3 regions of the Constrictibacter sp. MBR-5 genome follow, and region 2 is predicted to be linked to each of the others. Evidence: predicted binding sites of a transcription regulator. Region 2 holds the regulator's gene; each other region holds the start of a gene.

The links. Region 2 encodes LexA, which represses DNA repair genes until DNA is damaged. Its sites were predicted from a motif close to ATGTTCTANTTTGGTTC; they were not measured.
Region 1: the regulator LexA is predicted to act here: its motif matches at 6,203-6,219, upstream of ABIE65_RS14475 (ImuA family protein).
Region 3: the regulator LexA is predicted to act here: its motif matches at 5,805-5,821, upstream of uvrA (excinuclease ABC subunit UvrA).

The regions. Positions count from the first base shown of each region.
Region 1 covers NZ_JBEPTK010000006.1:94,295-102,349, forward strand. The annotation lists gene urtC (urea ABC transporter permease subunit UrtC) at 1-808, opposite strand, end outside; gene urtB (urea ABC transporter permease subunit UrtB) at 812-2,428, opposite strand; gene urtA (urea ABC transporter substrate-binding protein) at 2,584-3,870, opposite strand; gene ABIE65_RS14465 (amidohydrolase family protein) at 4,250-5,677, shown strand; gene ABIE65_RS14470 (YbaN family protein) at 5,742-6,143, shown strand; gene ABIE65_RS14475 (ImuA family protein) at 6,266-7,144, shown strand; gene ABIE65_RS14480 (acyl-CoA synthetase) at 7,235-8,055, opposite strand, start outside.
Region 2 covers NZ_JBEPTK010000004.1:365,890-373,944, reverse strand. The annotation lists gene gltX (glutamate--tRNA ligase) at 1-817, opposite strand, end outside; gene ABIE65_RS11835 (ComEC/Rec2 family competence protein) at 886-3,057, shown strand; gene lexA (transcriptional repressor LexA) at 3,051-3,755, opposite strand; gene pdhA (pyruvate dehydrogenase (acetyl-transferring) E1 component subunit alpha) at 4,136-5,248, shown strand; gene ABIE65_RS11820 (pyruvate dehydrogenase complex E1 component subunit beta) at 5,284-6,741, shown strand; gene ABIE65_RS11815 (2-oxo acid dehydrogenase subunit E2) at 6,791-8,055, shown strand, end outside.
Region 3 covers NZ_JBEPTK010000001.1:579,794-587,848, forward strand. The annotation lists gene ABIE65_RS02725 (ABC transporter substrate-binding protein) at 1-284, shown strand, start outside; gene ABIE65_RS02730 (FecCD family ABC transporter permease) at 281-1,300, shown strand; gene ABIE65_RS02735 (hypothetical protein) at 1,325-1,594, opposite strand; gene ABIE65_RS02740 (universal stress protein) at 1,696-2,532, opposite strand; gene ABIE65_RS02745 (acyl-CoA dehydrogenase family protein) at 2,596-3,732, opposite strand; gene ABIE65_RS02750 (acyl-CoA dehydrogenase family protein) at 3,930-5,126, opposite strand; gene uvrA (excinuclease ABC subunit UvrA) at 5,902-8,055, shown strand, end outside.

The DNA of each region.
Region 1 (8,055 bases), on a different contig from region 2:
CGAACACGAAGAGCTTCGCGCCCGTCACGCTGTAGCCGATGAACCGCACGCGGCTCTCGGCGTCGCGCACGGCGACGAGGACCCGCCCCAGCTTCGACGTAACGATCCAGCGGCAGACCAGCACCCCCAGGCCCAGCGCCACCGCAGAGGCGATCAGCAGGCCGACGCGTGTCGCATGCGCCTGCACGTCGTAGCCCAGGATCTCCTTGAAGTCAGTCAGGCCGTTGTTGCCGCCGAAGCCGAAATCGTTCCGAAAGAAGGCCAGCATCAGTGCGAAGACCATCGCCTGGGTGATGATCGAGAAGTAGACGCCGGTGATGCGCGAGCGGAAGGCGAGCCAGCCGAACACCGCGGCTAGCACCGCCGGCACGACGATCACCATCAGCATGGCGAAGGCGAAATTGTCGAAGCCGTACCAGTACCAGGGCAGTTCCTTCCAGTTCAGGAACACCATGAAGTCGGGCAGGTCGGCGTTGCCGTAGACGCCCCGATCGCCGATCTGGCGCATCAGGTACATGCCCATGCAGTAACCGCCGAGCGCGAAGAAGGCGCCGTGGCCGAGGCTGAGGATGCCGGCATAGCCCCAGATCAGGTCCATGCTGACCGCCAGCAGGGCGTAGCAGAGATACTTGCCCAGCAGCGGGATCATGTAGTCGGGGATGTGCGCGGCCGAGCCGGTCGCAACGACCTGGTTCAGGACCGGGACGAGCACGATTAGCAGGAACCCGACGGCCAGAAAGACGACCCAGCCGGTCGGCGACAACAGCGATCGGCGCGCCGAACCGGTGTCCATGGCTGCGTTTTCCATGGCTCAGGCCTCCGCCGAGCGGCCCTTGAGAGCGAAGAGCCCTCTCGGCCGGCGCTGGATGAACAGGATAATGAGGACCAGTACCGCGACCTTGCCGAGGACGGCGCCTGCGAACGGCTCCAGGAACTTGTTCACTATGCCGAGCGTCATCGCGCCGACCAGCGTTCCGGCCAGATTCCCGACCCCGCCGAACACGACCACCATGAACGAGTCGACGATGTAGAGCTGTCCCAGATTTGGGCTGACGTTGCCGACCTGGCTGAGCGCCACGCCGGCGATGCCGGCGATACCCGACCCCAGCCCGAACGTCAGCGCGTCGACCCGTGCCGAGTTGATGCCCATCGACCGGGCCATGTCGCGGTTCTGGGTCACCGCCCGCATCTGCAGCCCGAAGGCGGAATAGCGGATCACCATCAGGACCAGCAGGAAGACGACGATGCAGAAAACGATGATCGCGAGCCGGTTCCAGGTGATCACGAGGCCGCCGACGATCTCGAAGCCGCCGGTCATCCAGTTGGGGTTGGACACCTGCTTGTTCGGCGCGCCGAAGATGCTGCGCACGATCTGCTGCAGGATCAGGCTGATCCCCCAGGTCGCCAGCAGCGTCTCGAGCGGCCGGCCATAGAGGAAGCGGATGACGCCACGTTCGATGGCGATGCCGACCAGGGCGGCAACCAGGAAGGCCACGGGCAGCGCCGCGACCAGATAGAGATCGATGGCGCCGGGCGGCAGATAGGAGCGGAACACCTCCTGGACCATGAAGGCGCAGTAGGCACCGATCATGATCATCTCGCCGTGCGCCATGTTGATGACGCCCATCACGCCGAAGGTGATGGCGAGGCCCATGGCGGCGAGCAGCAGGATCGAGCCCAGGCTGACGCCCTGGAACACGTTGTAGGCGTACCCCAGCAGTTCCATCTGGCTTTCGATGCGGGCGACCGCCTTTTCGGCGGCCGCGCGCACCTCCGGCTCCGCGCTCTGGTCCGCGGCGACCCGCCCCAGCAGCGCGCGCACCTGCGGGTCGAGCGACTTGCCGAGCGACTCGATCGCCCCGGTGCGTTCCTCCGGGGTTCCCGACGCGAGCAGGCCGGCGTTGAGCGCGAATTCCATCGCTGCCCGAACCTGGGGATCCTGTTCCTTTTCGATCGCCGGACGCAGTGCGGCGACGCTGTCCGCCGAGGCGTAGCGCACGGCCTCGTTGGCGGCGGCGAGGCGTTCCTCGCGCTTCGAGCTGACCAGCCGCAACCGGCTCAGCGCGCTCGACGTCGCCGTCCGCACACGATTGTTCACCTTCACCCGCTCCACCGCGTCACTCGCGGCGGTGCCGAGATCCTCGCCGGTGACGACGTCGGTCAGCGCATAGGCCGCACCCTGTTCCTTGACCAGGACCAGCCGCGAATCGGTCGTGCGGAGATAGAGATTGTTGGCGGCGAGTGCGTCGATCACCGGCAGCGCCCGCGGATCGCCGATGTCGGCCAGCTTGCCGACGGCCGCGGCGCGCTCGGCGTACCCGCCCGTCGCGATGCCGCCGAGGGCGTCGGAGAAATCGTCGGCGGAGGCCGGTGCGGAAACGAACGGCGCGCAGAGGAGGAGTGCCAGAAAAGTCAGGAGCCGGAGCACGGGCTTGTCATCCCCCAAGGGTCGTAGCTGTGCCTTGTTCGGCAGGCAGAAGCGTTCGGCAGGCGAAGGCGTGGCGGTCCGGAGCGGGAAGCGCGGCAACCCGAGGCCGGCCGCGCTCCGCCCTGGCGGTTTCTAGGATCGAAACCCGTTCGCGATCAGTCGGCGAACTTCGGCTTCTCGCAGTTGCCGCAGACCCACGGGTAGGTCCAGTCGGCGGTCAGCTTCGCGCTCTCCGGGATGTAGGGGCTCCAGGCCGCGGCCTTGATCGGACCCTTGGTCTGCCAGACGGTCTCGAACTGGCCGTCGGGCTGGATTTCACCGATCAGCACTGGCTTCGAGAGGTGATGGTTGGTGTTCATGACCGACATGAAGCCGCCGGGCGCCTTCACGGTCTGGCCATACATCGCCTGGCGCACGGCGTCGACGTCGGTGGTGCCGGCCTGCCGGACCGCCTGGGTCCACATCTTGAAGCCGATGTATGTCGCCTCCATCGGGTCGTTCGTCACACGCTTGTCGTCTTTGATGAACGTGTGCCACTGCTTGATGAACGCCTTGTTCTCGGCGTTGTCGACCGACTGGAAGTAGTTCCACGCCGCGAGATGGCCGACGAGGTTGCTCGTATCGATGCCGGCCAGTTCCTCTTCGCCGACGGAGAAGGCGACGACCGGGATGTCCTCGGCCTTGATGCCCTGGTTGGCCAGTTCCTTGTAGAACGGAACGTTAGCATCGCCGTTGATCGTCGAGACGACGGCGGTCTTCTTGCCGGCCGCCGAGAACTTCTTGATGTCGGACACGATCGTCTGCCAGTCGGAATGACCGAACGGCGTGTAGTTGATCATGATGTCCTCGGCCTGCACGCCCTTCGACTTCAGGAACGCCTCGAGGATCTTGTTGGTCGTGCGCGGATAGACGTAGTCGGTGCCAGCCAGCACCCAGCGCTTCACCTCGCCGCCGTCCTTGCTCATCAGATATTCGACGGCCGGAATCGCCTGCTGGTTCGGCGCCGCACCCGTGTAGAACACGTTGCGCGACGATTCCTCGCCCTCGTACTGCACGGGATAGAAGAGCATGCCGTTCAGCTCTTCGAAGACCGGCAGCACGGACTTGCGCGACACGGAGGTCCAGCAGCCGAACACCACGTCGACCTTGCTCACCGTCAGCAGTTCGCGCGCCTTCTCCGCGAACAGCGGCCAGTTGGAGGCCGGATCGACGACCACCGCCTCGACCTTCTTGCCGAGCAGGCCGCCCTTCTTGTTGATGTCGTCCACCATCATCAGGACGGTGTCCTTCAGGGTGCTCTCGCTGATCGCCATCGTGCCCGACAACGAGTGCAGGACGCCCACCTTGATGGTCTCCTGCGCCTGTGCGCCGGAGATCATGACACCGGCCGCCGCGGCGATGCCCGCCACCGCCGACCGCACCGCTCTCCCGTAACTGCCCATTCGGATCCCCTCGTTTCCGTTATGACGAGCTTTTTGCTCCGGAGGGACGAAGCACGGGGCATGCCAAGGGCAAAATTCGGCCGAATGCATCACCGAACGGGCATTTTACTAACATTTCATGAGCAATTTGCGCAGGTCGCGCGCAGAAACTGCGCGAAGTGGAAGACATTGATGTATTTTTAGGCAACACACCCTGATGCCGCAGCGGGCGTCCTTTTTTGGGCTGTGCGACGACAGCCGCGCTGGGAGATAATGGCGCTTCCGGCGTACGGGCGGTTAGACTGAGGCTCGATCCGTCCGGGTGCGTGCCCTGCCAACGGCCGCTGCGCTCCCGACACGTGCCCGTGCCGACGCGCACCGTTGATATCGAGGGAGCCCGATGCTGGACCTGCTCATCCGTGGCGGAACCGTCGTCACGCCATCCGGTGCAGTCGTCGCCGACGTGGCGGTCGCCGGTGAGAAGATCGCAGCGGTAACCGCTCCGGACGCGCTCGGACCGGATGCGGCGGCCCGTACGATCGACGCCTCGGGCAAGCTGGTCATCCCGGGCGGCATCGACCCGCACGTCCATTGTCAATGGCCGATGCCGATGCCCGACGGCAGCACCGGCTACACCGCGGGCCCGGAACAGGTCGGCCGGGCGGCACTCTTCGGCGGCACGACCACCATGGTCGACTTCGCCGTCTGGAGCCCCGGTCTCAGCATCCGGGAGGCGATCGAGCGGCGCGACGAGGACTGGGCCGGCAAGTGCTGCTGCGACTACGCCTACCACGTCATGCTGCAGGGCGAGATCCCGGCCGAGGTCGTGGCGCAGATTCCGGAAATGGTCCAGTCGGGCTACCCGACGATCAAGATCTTCACGACCGACATAACCCCGTCGCGCAAGGGCCGCATGGTCCGCTTCGGAGACATCTGGGAGGTGTTCAAAGCCCTCGCGGCTGCCGGCGGTCTCGGCGTCATCCATGCCGAGGACAACGATATCGTCATGCACATGTACGCCAAGCTGATCGCCGAGGGCCGCGTCGGCTTCGAGAACATGGCGGAGGTGCACAACACCCTATCCGAGGACCTCTCCTTCCGCCGCATCATCCGGCTGGCGGAGAGCGTGCCCGGCATGGCGCTCTACATGATGCACGTCAGCGCCGGGACGGGCGTCGCGGCGATCCGCGATGCGCGCGCCCGCGGCTTTCCGATCTACGGCGAAACGCTGCACCAGTACATGCTGTACACCAGCGACGACTACAAACGGCCGAACGGCCAGATCTACCACACCTACCCGTCGCTGAAATCGCGCGCCGACCAGCAGGCGCTCTGGGACGGCACGCTGAACGGCGCGATCAGCGCCGTCGCCACCGACGAGCTTTGCTGCTCGCTCGCCACGAAGACGGTGGGCAAGCGGATCGACGACACCACCGGCGGCAATGCCGGCGTCGAGCCGCGCATCGCCGTGATGTACACCGAGATGGTCGGCCGCCGCGGCTACAGTGTCGAGAAGTTCGTCGACCTCGTCTCGACCAACGCCGCGAAGCTCATGGGACTATACCCACGCAAGGGCGCCATCGCGGCCGGATCCGACGCCGACATCGCGATCCTCGACCCCGCCGTGCGCAAGAAGGTCCGCAAGGAGGAACTGCACGAGAGCGACTACAGCCCCTGGGAGGGCTGGGACGTTCACGCCTGGCCGGTGGCCACCGTGCTGCGCGGCAAGGTCGTGGTCGAGGACGGCCGCTTCATGGGCGGGCCCGCCGACGGCCGCTGGCAGGAGCGCCGCATCGCAGAGGCCGTCCGGGTGCGCCCCTCGGTATGAACAGGCGTCGGGCTGAACGGACATCGGGCTCAGGCGGCACCGGTTCTCCCGGATAAGGAGCAGCGTGAACGATCGCCACGAAGGCCGGTCGATGTCGCGGGCATTGTGGCGTCTGCTCGGTTTCGCCTGCCTGGGCCTCGCCGGAGCGGGCGTCGTCCTGCCGATCCTGCCGACCACGCCGTTCCTCCTGGTGGCGGCCTGGGCCTTCGGGCGCTCGTCGCCTGAGATGCATGCGTGGCTTCACGCCCATCCGCGCTATGGCGTCTTCTTGCGCGACTGGCAGTCGGAAGGTGCGATCCCGCGGCGGGCGAAGATCGCCGCAATCTGTCTTCTCGCGGTCAGCTGGTCGGTCACCGCCCTGCTCGTCGGCGGCATATTGGTGCCCGCCATTGCCGGGGGCGCCATGCTCCTCGTGGCGCTGTTTCTGATCACCCGGCCCTCCCCGGCCCGCGAACGTAGCGACTAGGCTGGATGCAAGGTGCGGAAATCCCCGGCGCACCTTGATCCTTCGAGCAGGAATCATTAGAACAAAAAAAGAACAGACAATGCATGCCGATGCCATCGGACGAAGCGTCATTGGACAAAGCCATGCGCGACCCTGTCGCACGTGCCGGTCTTGAGACGGACCGTCACGCGGCACTGCGCGCCCGCATCGCCGCCATAGAACGGAACGGCGGCATCCGGGACGGCGTTCGTCCGGAGGGCAAGGCCGCGGCGGTGCCGCTCGGGGTCGAGATGATCGACGCCGCCCTGCCCCACCACGGCATATTGCGCGGCTGTCTGCATGAGGTCGCGGCGGCTGCCGGCGACGGCGCCTGCATCGGCGAGGACGCGGCCGCGGCCGGCTTCTGCGCCGTGCTGCTGGGCCGGCTGGGGCACGACGGGGTGGGCCGCTGCCGGCCCGTCCTCTGGTGCGAGAACCGTGCGGCGAGCGGGCGCGGCGGCCTGTCCGGCGGCGTCTATGCGCCCGGCCTCGCCGCCTTCGGCCTGCGACCGGAAGACCTGATCCTGGCCGAGGCGCGCCGCGACGCCGAGGCTCTCTGGGTCGTCGAGGAGGTTCTGCGTACCCCGACCTTCGCCGCCGTCGTCGCCGAGGTCGATGTGCTCGGCCTCGTCGAAAGCCGCCGGCTGCAGCTGGCGGCGGAAGCCCGCGGCGTCACCGCGATCCTGCTCCGCCCCGGCGGCGCCCGCCTCTCACCCACCGCCGCCGCCACCCGCTGGCGCGTCACCGCCCTCGCCGCCGAGCCTTCGCTGGCGGGATCCCCGGCCAACCAGCCGGCCAGTCAATCGACCGGCCACCCGGCCAAGCGTCCGCGCTGGACCCTGGACCTCCTCCGCAACCGCGGCGGCCGCCCCGGCTCATGGCACGTTATCTGGCACGGTCCTGTGGAAGGCCTCGCGCTGCGCGATGACCCCGGCCTTCCCGCAAAACCTGTCCGGCGCACCCCCCGCTTCGGCTTCGGATGACGCCACCACGGCCGCCCTACCCTCGAAACACCACAAAAAGGAATGTCTGGTAATGGTCGGAACGCCGGTACGGCCGCCCTGCGGTTCCGATCAGATGCGGCGGCCGGCGGCTTCCCAGAACGGCTCTCTCAGTTTCCGCTTGAAGATCTTGCCGGTGTCCTCGCGCGGGAGTTCGTCGCGAAGCTCGATCAGCCGGGGCACCTTGTAGCCAGCCACGTGCTCGCGCAGGTGGCGCTTCACCTCGTCAACGGTCAGGCCTCCGTCGGGCACGGGCTGCACGAAGGCCGCCAGGGCTTCGCCGTATTCGGCATCCGGAATCCCGAAGACGGCACAGTCGCGGATCCCGGGATGGCGGATCAGCACGTCCTCGATCTCCGCCGGATAGATGTTCACCCCGCCCGAGATCACCATGTCGCGGCGACGGTCGCACAGGAAGAGATAGCCGTCGGCATCGAGATAGCCGACGTCGCCATTGGTGATCAGGCCGTCCCGCTCGACGCCCGCACGCTTGTCCTCGTCGTTCTGATAGGTGAAGTCGGGCACGTCGGACCGGCGCACGAAGATCTCGCCAATCTCCCCGGCAGGAAGCTCGCGCCCCGAATCGTCGAGAATGCGGATCGTGGCATTCTCCACCGCACGGCCGACCGACCCGGGCTTCGCCAGCCATTCGGCGGTGGTCGTCGCCGTGATCAGGCTCGACTCCGTGCTCCCGTAATACTCGTGGAAGACGGGCCCCCACCAGTCGATCATCGCTCGCTTGATGTCCGGGGCACACGGCGCGCCGGCATGGACCACGTGCTCGATCGACGATACGTCGAAGCGCGCCCGAACCTCTGCCGGCAGCCGCAGCAGGCGAACGAACATGACCGGAACCATGAACAGGTTGGTGATCCGGTGGGCATCGATGAGCC
Region 2 (8,055 bases):
CGTGGCCCCAACCGAGGCGCAGCAGGTAGTTGCGCATCGCTTCGGGCAGGAAGCCCATGTCGCGGTAGGCATCCACCCCCAGCGCACCGTGCCGCTTCGACAGCTTTGCGCCGTCGGGACCGTGGATCAGCGGAATGTGCGCGAAGCGCGGCAAGTCCCAGCCCATGGCGATGAATATCTGTGCCTGGCGGAAGGCGTTGTTCAGGTGGTCGTCGCCCCGGATGACATGGGTGATGCCCATGTCATGATCGTCGACCACCACCGACAGCATGTAGGTCGGCGTGCCGTCGGCGCGGAGCAGGACCATGTCGTCCAGCACCTCGTTGGCGACCCGCACCTCGCCCTGGACGAGGTCATCGATCACCGTCTCGCCCGTCTGGGGCGCCTTGAGACGCACGACGGGCGGGACTCCGGGGGGAGCCTCGGCCGGGTCGCGGTCGCGCCAGTAGCCGTTGTAGCGCATCGGCCGCCCCTCGCGCTTGGCGCTCTCGCGCATCTGGGCGAGTTCTTCCTGAGAGCACCAGCAGTGATAGGCGTGGCCCATCTCGATCATCCGGCTGGCAACTTCGGCGTGCCGCTTCATCCGCGCGAACTGGTAGACGACCTCGTCGTCCCAATCGAGCCCCAGCCAGGACAGGCCGTCGAGGATGGCGGCGATCGCCGGTTCGGTCGAGCGGGCGCGGTCGGTATCCTCAATGCGCAGCCGGAAGGTCCCGCCGTGATGGCGGGTGAAGAGCCAGTTGAACAGCGCGGTCCGCGCCCCGCCGATGTGCAGGAAGCCGGTCGGGGAGGGGGCGAATCGGGTGACGACGCTCATCTTTCTCCGGCGGCCGGTGGCCTCTAAAGTCGAGTCGGGCGGCGCGACGCTTTATCGACGGGGCGGGCATGAGCGTCAATAGCGCGGCGGCCGACGCGGCGGGGGATGTCGAGCGCCGGGCTGCGAGACTATTGGCCCGGATGCGCGACCGAGCCGTCGTCACGCTGGCTGCGGAGAGAGACAGGCTTTTCCTGTGGCTGCCCGTCTTTCTCGGCGCCGGCATCATCGGCTATTTCAGTCTCCCCTACGAGCCGCCGTCGGTATTAGGCTGGTGCTTCGCGGCGCTCTGCACCGCGCTGTGCGTCGCCATGCGGCGCCAGCCTGCCTGGACGCTGGTGTGCGTCGCATGCCTCGCGACGACCCTCGGCTTCCTCGCCGGGCAGGTGCGCACGGCATGGGTGGCGGCACCGCGACTGGCGGCCCCGCTCGGGCCGGTGACGGTGACGGGGATGGTCACTTCCGTCGAGCCGTCCGGGAGCGCTTGGCGCGTGCTGCTTTCCGATCCTTCGATCGTCGGTCTCACGTCCGACCGCACGCCGCATCGACTCCGGGTCAGCGTGCGGAGCATTCCGCCCGAGCCTGGCGACCGCGTGCGGTTGCGCGCCCGCCTCCTGCCGCCGCCGACACCCGCGGTGCCGGGCGGGTTCGATTTCCAGCGGCAGTCGTGGTTCGTGGGACTCGGGGCGGTCGGATACGCGCTCGGCCGCGTCGAGATCCTCGCGCCGCGCGCTGAGGGCGGGTTCGCCGAGGCGGTGGCATCGGTGCGGCATGGAATCGACAGGCGGATCCTGGCCGTACTCGACGGCGACCGGGGCGCTCTGGCGAACGCGCTCGTCACGGGACTGCGCGGCGGGGTCTCGGAAGAGACGATCGCGGCCATGCGAGATTCCGGGCTGGCGCATCTCCTCGCCATATCCGGGCTGCACATGAGCCTGGTCGCGGGGTTCGTGTTCTTCGTCGTCCGGGCCGGGCTGGCGGCGATTCCCAGCCTCGCGCTGCGATGGCAGACGCGCAAACTTGCCGCCCTCGTGGCGCTGCTGTTCGCCGGGGGCTATCTGCTGCTGTCGGGCGCGACTGTACCGACACAGCGGGCCTTCGTGATGTTGACGCTCGCGCTGGCGGCGATCCTCGCCGATCGGCTCGAGATGTCGATGCGGCCGATCGCGTTCGCCGCGCTGATCGTTCTCGTGCTGACACCGGAGGCCGTCCTCGGGCCGAGTTTCCAGCTTTCCTTCGCCGCCGTCGTCACGCTGGTGGCGGCATACGAGGCGCTGAAGCGGCGCCGCGAGCGGCGGGCGGCGGCAGGCCTGCCGCCGGCTTCGAGATGGCTGTCCTATCCGGGGGGCCTCATCTTCACGTCGGTGGTGGCGGCCGTGGCGACGGCGCCATTTGCGGCCTATCACTTTAATCAGGCGGCACTCTATTCGGTCGCGGCGAACCTCGTCGCTGTGCCTGTCACCGGCCTCTGGGTGATGCCGTGCGGGATCGTCGCGCTCCTCGCGATGCCGATCGGCCTAGAGGCCTTGCCGTTGCGGGCGATGGCGGTCGGGCTCGACGTGATCACCTGGGTGGCCAGGGAGACGGCCTCCTGGCCCGGATCGGCCCTGCGCGGCGTCATCATGCCACCGTCGGGGATGGCGGCGGTTGCGGTGGGCGGGCTCTGGCTGTGCCTCTGGCGCACGGGGTGGCGCCTCGCAGGTTTGCCGGCCGTGGTCGCCGGGCTCGCGATGGCGTCTTTGGCCGCGCCGCCCGATATCCTGCTATCCCAGGATGGGCGCCTCGTCGCGGTCCGCGATGCCGACACGCTGTTGCTCACGTCGCTTCGCGCCGCCGGCTTTGAGCGAGAGAATTGGATGCGGCAGACCGGAGCGGACGTTGCGGAGGCTTGGCCCGAACATGCGTCGGAGAGCGGGGCGATGCGTTGCGACATCACGGCCTGCCTCTACAGGCGGTCAGGCCGGACGGTCGCCTTCATCCGTCACGAGGATGCGATGGATACCGACTGTGTGAACGCGGATCTGGTCGTGCTTCTGGCACCGATCTCTTCACGCCTCGCGAAGCGACGGTGCAATGGCCCGCGGCTTCTGCGGCACCGCGACCTGCGTAGCGAAGGGGCCCACGCGATCTGGCTGAGCCCGGCGGGCGTCACGGTCGAAACCGTCCGGGGACGGCGCGGCGACCGGCCCTGGACGAAGACGGGTCAGGCGGGCGATCCGGACGCCAGCGCGGACGATCAGTAGCGGCGGAGCAGGGCGACCAGCCGTCCCTGCACCTGGACGCGATCGGGCGGGAAGATGCGGGTCTCGTACCGCGGATTCGCCGCCTCGAGCGCGATCGACCCTTTATGCCGCCGCAGGCGCTTCAGCGTGACCTCCTCCTGGTCGATCAGCGCAACGATGATCGTTCCGGGATCGGCAGTGTCGCATTCCTCGACGATGACGGTGTCGCCGTCGAAGATGCCGGCGTCGATCATCGAGTCGCCGGCGACCTCAAGCGCATAGTGCTTGCCGCGGCCAAGCATGCCGTGCGGGACGCCGACATAGCTCGTCGGGTCGCGGAGCGCCTCGATCGGCGTACCGGCGGCGATCCGCCCGTAGAGCGGAATCTCGCCCTCGTCGATCGACTTGGATGGCGTCCGCCGCTCACGGAACGGTCCCTGGATCAGCGTACCGCCGTCGGCGGGCGCCGGCACCGCCGTCGGCCCGGCACCCTTGCGCGCCGCAGAATCGGGCAGGCGCAACACTTCCAGCGCGCGGGCCCGGTGGGGAAGGCGTCGAATGAAGCCACGCTCTTCGAGGCCGGTGATCAGCCTGTGGATGCCCGACTTGGATTTCAGCGAGAGAGCTTCTTTCATCTCTTCGAAGGAGGGTGACACGCCGTCACGGGTCAGCCGGGCGTTGATGAAGAGAAGCAGCTCGGTCTGTTTCCTGGTCAGCATGCCTGCGGCTCCGGTCGTTCAGCAAAGAGCCCGAGGCGGAGAACTCGGACGGTCAGCCTAACGTCGTCGGTCTGATCGAGTTGCACCCTCGGCGGGAGAGGGCGCAACGCCTTACATTGCGCGGCAAGAACAAAACGACAACGATGTATGTTCTATTTTAGTTCCCCTTCTCCGTCAATACGAAACACCCGCGGGCGTGGGCTCGCTCACACGACCTGCAGAGGCGACGCATCGGTGGCGCCGCCCGCCCGCGCGGCGGGCGGTACGGAGCGCCTGCCGAGGCTCGGTTGAAACCTCCCGCAATTCGGGATACTTAGGATCTCAAAATAAGCTCATTCTGGAAGGCTACGCAGGCCGACATGCGCTTGCGGGGAGAGGCCATGGCACGAGCTACCACCGCCTCCGCCAGTCGCAAGACCCGCGCGGACAAGGACAGCGAAGACAAAGGTTCCGGCCGGAAGGGGGGGGCGGCCAAGACGGCGGCAGCCTCTTCGCCGACTGCGACGAAGGGCGCCGCGCCGAAGAAGCCTGCGGCGAACGCCTCCGCCGATACCCTGCTGAAATACTACCGCGACATGCTGCTGATCCGACGCTTCGAGGAGCGAGCGGGCCAGATGTACGGCATGGGGCTGATCGGCGGCTTCTGCCATCTGTACATCGGGCAGGAGGCGGTGGTCGTCGGAGTCCAGGCCGCCCTCAAGGAGGGCGACACCGTTATCACCGGCTACCGCGATCATGGCCACATGCTGGCCTGCGGGATGGATTCGCGCGGCGTCATGGCGGAGTTGACCGGGCGTCGCGGCGGCTACTCCAAGGGCAAGGGCGGCTCGATGCACATGTTCAGCCGCGAGAAGAATTTCTTCGGCGGCCACGGCATCGTCGCGGCGCAGGTGCCGCTCGGCAACGGCCTCGCCTTTTCCCATCGCTATCGCGAGAACGGCCTAGTCAGCGTCACCTATTTCGGAGACGGCGCGGCCAACCAGGGGCAGGTCTACGAGTCGTTCAACATGGCGACGCTCTGGAAGCTGCCCACCGTGTTCGTCATCGAGAACAACAAGTACGGCATGGGGACCTCGGTCGCCCGCGCGGCTGCCGGCGGCGACCTGTCGCAGCGGGGAGTCGCGTTCGGCATTCCGGGCCGCAAGGTCGACGGAATGGACGTGCTCGCCGTGCGCGAGGCGGCGGACGAGGCGATCGCCCACGCGCGCAACGAAGGACCGGTCATCCTGGAGATGGAGACCTACCGCTATCGCGGTCACTCCATGTCCGATCCGGCGAAGTACCGGACGCGCGAAGAGGTCAACAAATTCCGCACAGAGCGCGACCCGATCGAGCATCTTCGCGAGCTGCTGCTCGCGGATAAGCACGCCGACGAGAACCGACTGAAGCAGATCGACCGGGAGATCCGGGATATCGTCGCCGATGCGGCCGAGTACGCGCAGAACAGTCCGGAGCCCGATCCGTCGGAGCTCTATACCGACGTACTCGCCTAGCCTGACCCGGAACGGCAAGAGACCGGAAACCGCCCATGCCGATCGAAGTACTGATGCCGGCCCTGTCGCCGACGATGACCGAGGGCAAACTCGCCAAATGGCTCATCAAAGAAGGCGACGAGGTCCAGGCGGGTGACGTCCTGGCCGAAATCGAGACCGACAAGGCGACCATGGAGGTCGAGGCGGTCGACGAGGGCAGGGTCGGCCGACTGCTGGTCGAAGAGGGTGCCGAGGGCGTGGCGGTGAACACCCCGATCGCCCTGCTGGTCGGCGGCGACGAGGAAGCACCCGCCGCCGATCAGAAGGCCGAGCCGAAGCAGTCCGGCGAGCCCAAAGCGGCAGCGCAGGCGCCGGCTGCCGACGACGAGGAGGAGACGGCCGAACCGGAGGCCGTCGACGAGGCGGGCGGCGAGGAAGGAGTCCGCCACGACGCCAAGTCGCGCATGCCGACGGCACCTGCGGCGCCGACGACGGAGCGGCCGGCGGCGGAGGACGAGGCCGCCTTCGCCGATGCGCCGACCATGACCGTGCGGGAGGCTCTGCGCGACGCGATGGCCGAGGAGATGCGCCGCGACGACACCGTCTTCGTCATGGGCGAGGAGGTCGCGGAGTATCAGGGCGCCTACAAGATCACCCAGGGCCTGCTCGACGAGTTCGGCGCCAAGCGCGTGGTCGATACGCCGATCACCGAGCACGGCTTCGCCGGGCTCGGCGTCGGCGCCGCCTTCGGCGGCCTCAAGCCGATCGTCGAGTTCATGACGTTCAACTTCGCCATGCAGGCGATGGATCAGATCGTCAATTCCGCCGCCAAGACGCTCTACATGTCGGGTGGCCAGATGGGCTGCCCCATCGTCTTCCGCGGTCCGAACGGGGCCGCGGCCCGCGTCGCCGCCCAGCATTCCCAGTGCTATGCCAGCTGGTATGCGCACATCCCGGGCCTGATCGTCGTGGCACCCTATTCGGCAGCCGACGCCAAGGGGCTTCTAAAGTCGGCCATCCGCAGCCCGAACCCCGTCGTCTTTCTCGAGAACGAGATCCTCTACGGCTACAGCTTTCCGGTACCGAAGGACCCCGACTTCACGGTGCCGATCGGTCGCGCGAAGGTGCTGCGCAAGGGCAAGGACGTGACGATCACGGCCTTCTCGCTGATGTGCCACCATGCGCTCGAAGCGGCGGAGAAGCTCGCCGAGGAAGGGATCGACGCGGAGGTGATCGACCTGCGCACGCTGCGCCCGCTCGACACGGAGACGATCGTCGAGTCGGTGAAGAAGACCAATCGGCTGGTCTCGGTCGAGGAGGGCTGGCCCTTCGCCGGCATCGGCTCCGAACTCGCCGCGGTGATGATGGAGCAGGCGTTCGACTGGCTCGACGCACCGGTGAAGCGGGTCACCGGCGTCGACGTGCCGATGCCCTATGCCGCCAACCTCGAGAAGCTCGCCCTGCCGCAGGTCGAGACGATCGTCGAGGCGGCCAAGGCCGTCTGCTACCGCTGAGCTTCCTGCGTCCGAACGACCCCGATCCGCGCCAGAGCGAGACCCGGCCATGCCCACCAACATCCTGATGCCGGCGCTGTCCCCGACGATGACCGAGGGCACGCTGGTCAAGTGGAACGTCGGCGAAGGCGACGCGGTGAAGGCGGGCGACGTCATCGCCGAGATCGAGACCGACAAGGCGACGATGGAGGTCGAGGCGGTCGATGAGGGCAAGGTCGGTAAGATCCTCGTCGCCGAGGGCACCGAGGGCGTCCGGGTCAATTCGGTGATCGCCGTCCTGGTCGAGGAGGGGGAGGACGCCGGCGCGATCGAGGCGGATGGCGGATCGTCGAAGGCGGAAGCGCCAGAGAAGGCCGAAGCGCCGAAGCCGGAAGCCGAAATGGCCGAGCGCGCCTCCGAGGAGCCGGCGAAGGCGCCCGCTCCCGAAAAGACGGCAGCGCCGAAGTCGTCGTCCGCCGGTGCCGTCAACGCGTCGCCGCTGGCCGCTCGCATGGCGGACATCGCCGGCATCGACCTGTCCGGCATCGCCGGCAGCGGTCCGGGCGGCAAGATCGTCAAAGCGGACCTCGATGCGGCGGCGGACCGCGGCGGCAAGAAGCCCGGCGGCGCGTCGGCTGCCGTCGCGAACGGCCACGATCGCGTCTTCGCGTCGCCCCTGGCGCGCCGGATGGCGGAGGAGGCCGGGCTCGACCTCGCGGCCGTCGCGGGCAGCGGGCCGGGCGGCCGGATCGTCAAGAGCGACATCGAGAGCGCGAAGGCGGCCGGCACGGCGAAGCCGACCGCGGCTAAGGCGGACGCGGCTAAGGCCGACGGGCCGCCGGCCAAGGCGCCGCCGGCTGCGGCGAAGCCGGCCGACATGCCCGGCATGCCCGAGTTCGAACTCCTGCCGCTGTCCGGGATGCGCAAGGTCATCGCCCGGCGCCTCGTCGAGTCGAAGCAGACGGTGCCGCACTTCTATCTCACCATCGACTGTGCGGTGGACGAGATGATGAAGGTGCGCGCGGCGCTCAACGAGCGGGCGCCCGAGGGCGTCAAGATCTCGGTCAACGACCTGATCATCAAGGCGCTGGCGCTGGCGCTGCGCAAGGTGCCGGACGCCAACGCCTCCTGGGCGGAAGACGGCATCCGGCGTTGGAAATCCGTGGACATCTCCGTCGCCGTGGCCATCCCGCAGGGCCTGATCACGCCGATCATCCACCGGGCCGACGAGAAGGGCCTGGCGCAGATCTCCGGCGAGATGAAGGATCTCGCCAAGCGTGCGCGGGACGGCAAGCTGAAGCCCGAGGAGTTCCAGGGCGGCACCTGCAGCATCTC
Region 3 (8,055 bases), on a different contig from region 2:
AGAACATCGTCGCCGAGGTCGAGTCGAGCTGGGTGCGCCTCGGCTGGGAGACGGTCGTCGACCGCAATCCGGACGCCGTGCTGATCGTCGACTATGGCGAGGTGACTGCCGACCAGAAGATCGCCTTCATGAAGGACAACCCGGCCTTCGCCTTCGTAACCGCCGTCGCCAAGGACCGGTTCCTGGTGCTGTCCTACGACGAGATGACACCCGGCCCGCGTAACATCGGGGCCGTCGAGAAGGTCGCGGCATTTCTCGGCGACATCGCCGACGGCCGACGATGAGGCGCCGCGCCGCCGTCCTGTTCGTCGCATCGCCCGTCCTGCTGATCCTGGCGGCGACAGCGGCGATCAGCGTCGGCACGGCGGCCATTCCGTTCGACACCGTCTGGGCCATCGTCCTCGACAGGCTCTCGCCGGGCCTGATCCACGTCTCCTGGCCCGCCTCGCGCGCCAGCATCGTCTGGGAGCTGCGCGTGCCGCGGGCGATCCTGGCGATCCTGGTCGGCGCCGGGCTCGGCATGGCGGGCACGGTCATGCAGGGCGTGACGCGCAACCCGCTCGCCGATCCGCACCTGCTTGGCGTTTCGGCGGGTGCCGCCCTGGGCGCCAATGTCGCGATCCTCCTGACCGGCCATCTGCTCGGCCCCTACACGGTGCCGCTGTTCGCCTTCGGCGGCGCGATGGCGGCCACCGGCATCGTGATCCTGACCGCGCGCTTCGCGCAGACCACGGGTGCGGCGCACCTCGTCCTCGCCGGTGTGGCCACCGCCTTCGTGGTGGGGTCGCTCGGCAATGTGCTGATCGTCGTCGCCGATCCGCGCGCCGTCGCCTCGGTCGTCTTCTGGATGCTCGGCGGCTTCGGCTTCGCCCAGTGGGGCAATCTCGGGATTCCGGCGGCGGCCCTGCTCGGCTGCGGCCTCGTCTTCCTGGCGAACGCCCGCCAGCTCAACGGCCTCGCCATGGGCGACGAGACGGCAACGACGCTGGGCATCCCAGTCGGCGCACTCCGCACGCTGCTCCTGGTGACCAACGCGCTGCTGACCGGTGTGATGGTGGCGGTGTCCGGCATGATCGGCTTCGTCGGCCTGATGATGCCGCATATCGCGCGCCTGATGGTGGGCGGCGACAACCGCCTCGTGCTGCCGGCCGCCGCCATCCTGGGCGCGCTGTTCCTGGTCGTGGCCGATATCGCGGCCCGGACCCTCGCCGCGCCGAACGACATTCCGATCGGCGTCGTGACGGGACTGGTCGGCGGCCTGTGCTTCGTGTGGCTGCTGCGCCGTGCGTCGCGGCCCTAGAGAGGTCGCACGACCAGCGAGCCCTTATTCGGCCGAGGCGAGCTGCTGACCCAGGACGGTCTTCGGCTCGGCCTCCTCCTCGGGCTCCGCGGCGGCCGTAGCGCGCGTCTCGCCCGCGTCCGGTCCCGTTGCGACCATCGTCGCGTACTGGTCCTCGTCGAACACGTCGACGGTCGCGTGCACGGCGGAGCTGAAGGTCTGCGGGCTCATCTCATACCAGCCGACGACGGCGGCCGGGACGGCGACCAGCGCCAGGACTGTGGCGGCGCTGTAGAGAACAAATGTACGGAACACGTTACGGGTCCCCCCTCGGTCACGGATTCGAGAGGAGAACACGGCCCCGTTGCGGACGGTTCCGACGTTTGGGACCGCCGGCGCCGCCTTTTGCCGAAGCGTCAGTGATGGACGAACAGCGGGACCGGGCAGCGCTCCAGCAGGCGCTTGGTGGCGGCGCCGATGAAGACGCGGTGTACCAGCCCGTGGTGGCTGAACGCGCCCATCACCAGCATGCCGGCATTCAGCCCGTCCAATTCGCCGAGCAGGACGTCGGCCGGGTGGGAGCGCGACCGGATGCCGTGCGCCGTCACCTTGATGCCGTGCACCTCGAACAGGCCCGAGGCGCGCCCCGCCAATTCCAGCGCCTTGCCCTCGTCCTCGTGGATGCTGACCACGTGCACGGAACGGCCGACGGCGAGGCCCAGCAGCACGTACATGTGCATGGCGCGCGACGCCTGGATGCTGCCGTCATAGGCGACGACCACCGTATCGCCTGGCGGCCGCTCGCGCGGCACCACGATCACCGGCCGCGGATTGTCGCGCAGCAGCCGCTCGGTCGAGGCGTCGATGTGATGCTCGCGCTCGCCGTAGAAGTTCGTGTCGCGTCCGAGCACGATCAGGTCGTGCCCGCACGCCTCGCGCTCGATCATCACGTGCGGCGCGCCCTCGCAGCCGATCTCCTGGCTGGCGACGCCGGCCGCTTCGCAGGTGGCGTGGAAGCCGTCGAGCCGCTTGCGCATGTCCGCCCGGCCCTTCGCCAGCAGCGTCTCGTCGCGATGCTCCTTGTAGGCGCCAGCACCGATCGGCCGCGCCTGCGGTGCCGTGATGTACGGCACGTCGAGCACGCCCACGCCGGCCAGCACGGCGCCGTGCGTCTTCGCCAGCCGGATCGCCAGATCCTCGGCCGCGCGACTGGAGTCGGTGCCGTCGAGGCCCACGACGATGCTCTTGACCATCAGCCTACCGTCTCCCGGCGTTCGGGCCGAAGCACCTGCCCCGGCCCCGCCTTCATCATCGTATCAGTTCGCGAGATCGGCGAACCGCTTCAGATGATAGTCCACATCGCCGAAGCTGCGATCGATCATCGTCAGCCGCTTGAAATAGTGGCCTGCGGCATATTCGTCGGTCATGCCGATGCCGCCGTGCAGCTGGATCGCCTGCTGGCCGACATAGCGGGCGGACTTGCCGATCTGCACCTTCGCCGCCGACATGGCCTTCTTGCGGTCGGCCTCGCTGTCCTCGCCGACGCGCATCGCCGCCATCATCGCCATGGACTTCGCCTCCTCGTGGGCGATGTACATGTCGACCATGCGGTGCTGCAGCACCTGGAACTTGCCGATCGGCTGGCCGAACTGGACGCGGGTCTTGATGTAGCCCAGCGTCATGTCGTTCAGGGTCTTCATCGCCCCCACCGCCTCGGCGCTCACCGCCGCGATGGCGTAGTCGATCACCTTCTCCAAGATCGGCAGGCCCTTGCCGACTTCGCCGAGCACCGCGTCGGCGCCGACCTTCACCCCTTCCAGATAGACCTCGCCGGCACGCAGGCCGTCGGCCGTCGGATAGCCGCGCACGCGCAGGCCCTGCGTGCCCTTGTCGACGATGAAGAGCGTGATGCCGTCGGCATCGCGCGAGCCGCCCGACGTGCGGGCGACGACGACGATCTTGTCGGCCGACGGCGCGCCGAAGACCACGCCCTTCATGCCGTTCAGCGTCCAGCCGTCCCCGCTCTTCTCGGCCTTGGTCTCGACGTCGGCGAGGTTGTAGCGCGACTGCCGCTCGGCGAAACCGAGGGCCAGCTTCATCGCGCCTTCCGCCACCGCCGGCAGGATCGCGCGCTTCTGCGCATCGCTGCCGCCATAGAGGATCGCGCCGCCGCCGAGGACGACCGTGGCGAGATACGGCTCGGCCACCAGGCCGTTGCCGAAGGCCTCCATGACGATCATCGTCTCGATCGCCGTGCCGCCGAATCCGCCGTATTCCTCGGGGAACGGCATGCCGAGCCAGCCCAGTTCGGCGAACTGCTTCCAGTTGGACTCGCTGTAGCCCTCCTCGGTCGCGACCAGCTTGCGACGCTGCTCGAACGCGTAGTTGTTCTGAACGAAGCGCTCGACGCTGTCTTTGAGCAGACGCTGGTCGTCGGAGTATTCGAAGTCCATTTCGCGCTCTCTCCTCTCAGGGCCTGACCTCTAGGGGCCGAGGCCGGCCTCGACGATGCTGTTCTCGTTGGGCCGGCCACAGCCCTGCCCGCGATCCGTGCGGGAGGCTATGACGGCCGCCTGCGGCTGACAAGCGCCCGACAGGTTCCCGTCCGGTGACGGTCTTCCGGCGCCATGCCAGCCCTCCCGCTCACCGCTCAGAGGCCGAGCACGGCCTTGGCGATGATGTTCTTCTGCACCTCGTGCGAGCCGCCGGCGATCGACATCGCGCGGTGGTCGAAATATTCCGGCGACATCCGGAACAGATAGTCCGGCCCGACCGGCTCCTCGTTCCAGCCGGAGCGAATGGCGCGCGCCTCGAACGGCTGCGCGTAATAGGCCCCCGCCTCCATCAGCAGCTCGCCCGCCCGCTGGATCGCGTCGCCAGTGCGCATCTTCAGCATGGACGCCTCGGGGCCGACCGGCTTGTCCGCCGCACTCTGGGCCAGCGAACGCAGCGAGGTCAGTTCCAACGCCTCCAGCGACTGTTCCAGTTCCGCCATCTTCATGCGGAAGGCGTCGTCGTCGATCAGCCTGGCGCCGTCTGCCCGCTCGACCTTCGCCACCTGCTTCAGCTTGTGCAGCGTCCGCTTGGTGATCGAGATCCAGGAGGCGTTCGACCGCTCGTGGCCGAGCAGGTACTTGGCGATCCGCCAGCCGTCGCCCTCCTCGCCGACGCGGTCCTCGACCGGCACCCGCACGTCCTCGAAGATCTCCTGGTTGAAGACGTGGCGGCCGTCGATGGTGATGATCGGCGTGATCGTGATGCCCGGCGTCTTCAAGTCGACCAGCAGACAGCTGATGCCCTCCTGCTTCTTGCCGGTGCTGGCCGTGCGCGCCAGCAGGAACATCCGGTCGGCGAAGTGGGCGTGGCTGGTCCAGACCTTGGTGCCGTTCACGACGTAGTGGTCTCCGTCGCGCACCGCCTTCAGCTGCAGGGAGGCGAGGTCGGAGCCCGCACCCGGCTCGGAATAGCCCTGCGACCAGATCTCCTCGCTCGTCAGGATCTTCGGCAGGTATTTCCGCTTCTGTTCCTCGGAGCCGTAGGCCAACAGCACGGGGCCGACCATCCGCGTGCCGAAATGGATGGTCCGCGGCGCGCCGCCCAGGAAGAGCTCGTCGTCCAGGATGTACTTCTCGGCCGAGCTCAGCCCCGGCCCGCCGTCCTTCGCCTCCCAGTTCGAGGCGATCCAGCCCTTCTTCGCCAGGATCTGCATCCAGCGCACATACTGCTCGCGGGTCAGCTCGATGCCCTGGTCGACTTTCTCCCAGATGTCGCGCGGCAGGTTGTCGCGCACCCATGCGCGCGCCTCGGCCCGGAAGGCCTCCTCCTGGGGAGTGAAACGAAGGTCCATCGACGCCCTCTGCAATGTCCGGTCTTTAGAGAGGTGTAGCCCGCCCCGCCGGGCCGATCAACGCTGCTCCGGCCGCCCTAAGCGAACAGCGCCACCGCGCGGATCGGGCTCGCTAGTGTCACAAGTGTACTAAGGCCGCTGCCGCCGCTCGGAACGACCTTATTGGCGATGATCGGCATCGTTTCTCCTAGTTTGGCAGCAAAGACAACGTAATTGCGACCATATCAGCGCAGACTTGTAATAACAAAACCAGATCTCCCGGAAGTTCTGGCCGCAAATTGACCAGCTTTGGTTCTGCGACTGACACACGATATTCTGTAGGAGGGGCGAACAGATTCATGCTGGCACAGGATACGCGGGCTCCGGTCGTGGCCATGCGAGAACGAGAGGGGTGAGGCGGCTTCGCTCTCTCGCTCTCGTCGAGATCTTCGACAAATGCGGAAAGATCGGACTGTAGCGCGCGAGAGATCCCCCACCGCCTTGAACATCAACATCCCAGGCAAGCCGCCGGTGATCAGGCCAAAGATCGCCCCGGCAGCTTTACCGAGCATGGTGCGGCCTTCGACATCGAGACCCCGTATGATCCCCAACACGCGCTCCCTCGCAACCGCAGCGCCGCAAACTCAGAGGGTCGCACGCTCGATGCTGAGACAACGTTAATCGGCCCCTCCACTTCGAATGGTCCCCTTTTGTTCTTTTTTCCCGCTTTTGCCCCGGCCCTCGCCGCCCTATCTTGCGCAGTCTCGGCACCGTGCTTCGAAGGCGTTCCCCGCCCATGACCTCCAAGACCGACGGCTCCCGGATCGACGGCCCGAAGATCACGGTGCGTGGCGCCCGTGAGCACAATCTGAAGAACGTCGACGTCGAACTGCCGCGCGACAGGCTGGTCGTCGTCACCGGCATGTCCGGCTCCGGCAAGTCGACGCTCGCCTTCGACACGATCTACGCCGAGGGCCAGCGCCGCTATGTCGAGAGCCTGTCGGCCTATGCGCGCCAGTTCCTGGAGCTGATGCACAAGCCCGACATGGACTCCATCGAGGGCCTGTCGCCGGCGATCTCGATCGAGCAGAAGACGACCTCGCGCAACCCGCGCTCGACGGTCGGCACGGTCACCGAGATCCACGACTATATGCGCCTGCTCTGGGCGCGGGTCGGCGTCCCCTACTCCCCCGCCACCGGCCTGCCGATCGAGAGCCAGACCGTCTCGCAGATGGTCGACCGCGTGCTCGCCATGCCGGAGGGCACGCGCCTCTACCTGCTGGCGCCCATCGCGCGCGGCCGCAAGGGCGAGTTCAAGAAGGAACTGGCCGAGCTGCGCCGCAAGGGCTTCCAGCGCGTCAAGGTCGACGGCGCCATGCACGAGATCGAGGAGGCGCCGAACCTCGACAAGAAGCGCAAGCACGACATCGAGGTGGTGGTCGACCGCATCGTCGTCCGCCCCGACATCGCGACGCGCCTCGCCGCGAGCATCGAGACGGCGCTGGAACTGGCCGACGGCATCCTCTTCGCCGAGAACGCCGACGGCGGCGAGATCACCATCTTCTCGGCCAAGTTCGCCTGCCCGGTCTCCGGCTTCACCATCGAGGAGATCGAGCCGCGCCTCTTCTCCTTCAACAACCCCTACGGCGCCTGCCCGGTCTGCAGCGGCCTTGGCTCACAGAAATATGTCGACGCCCAGCTCGTCGTACCGGACGAGCGCCTGTCGCTGCGCGACGGCGCCGTGGCGCCGTGGAAGAATTCGAGCTCGCAATATTACGACCAGACGCTCGACAGCCTCGCCCGGCACTACCGCGCCAGCATGACCACGCCCTGGCGCGACCTGCCGGAGGAGCTGCGCCAGGCCGTCCTGTTCGGCTCGGGCAAGGACCCGGTCGAGATGACCTACAATGACGGCCTGCGCAGCTACACGGTGAACAAGCCGTTCGAGGGCGTCGTGCCGAACCTGGAGCGGCGCTGGAAGGAGACCGACAGCGCCTGGCTGCGCGAGGAGCTGGAGCGCTACCACAGCGCCGCCCCCTGCGAAGCCTGCGGCGGCCACCGCCTCAAGCCCGAGGCGCTGGCGGTGAAGATCGACGGCCGCCACATCGGCGAGGCGAGCGAACTGTCGGTCGCCGACGCCCAGGTCTGGTTCGCCGCCCTGAACGACCGCCTCACGCCGAAACAGCTCGAGATCGGCACGCGCATCCTGAAGGAGATCAACGAGCGGCTCGGCTTCCTCGTCAATGTCGGGCTCGACTATCTCAGTCTCGCCCGCGCCTCGGGCACGCTGTCCGGCGGCGAGAGCCAGCGCATCCGCCTCGCCTCGCAGATCGGCTCCGGCCTGACCGGCGTGCTCTACGTCCTCGACGAACCGTCGATCGGCCTGCACCAGCGCGACAACGAGCGCCTGCTCGCGACCCTGGAGCGGCTGCGCGGCCTCGGCAACACGGTCATCGTGGTCGAGCACGACGAGGACACGATCCGCGCCGCCGACTGGGTGATCGACATGGGCCCCGGCGCCGGCGTCCACGGCGGACAGGTGGTGGCCGAGGGCACGCCCGCCGACATCATGGCCTCGCCGCAGAGCCTGACCGGCCAGTACCTAACCGGCGTGCGCCGGATCGAGGTGCCGGCCGTGCGGCGCAGGGGCGACGGCCGCGCCATCACGGTGCGCGGCGCGCGCGAGCACAATCTGCAGGGTATCGACGCCACCTTCCCGCTCGGCACGCTCACCTGCGTCACAGGCGTATCCGGCGGCGGCAAGTCGACGCTGGTCATCGAGACGCTCTACAAGGCCGTCGCCAAGCGCCTGCACGGCGCGCGCGAGCATCCCGGCGCCCACGACGGCATCGACGGCCTGGAATATATCGACAAGGTCATCGACATCGACCAGTCGCCGATCGGCCGCACGCCGCGCTCCAACCCCGCCACCTATACCGGCGCCTTCACG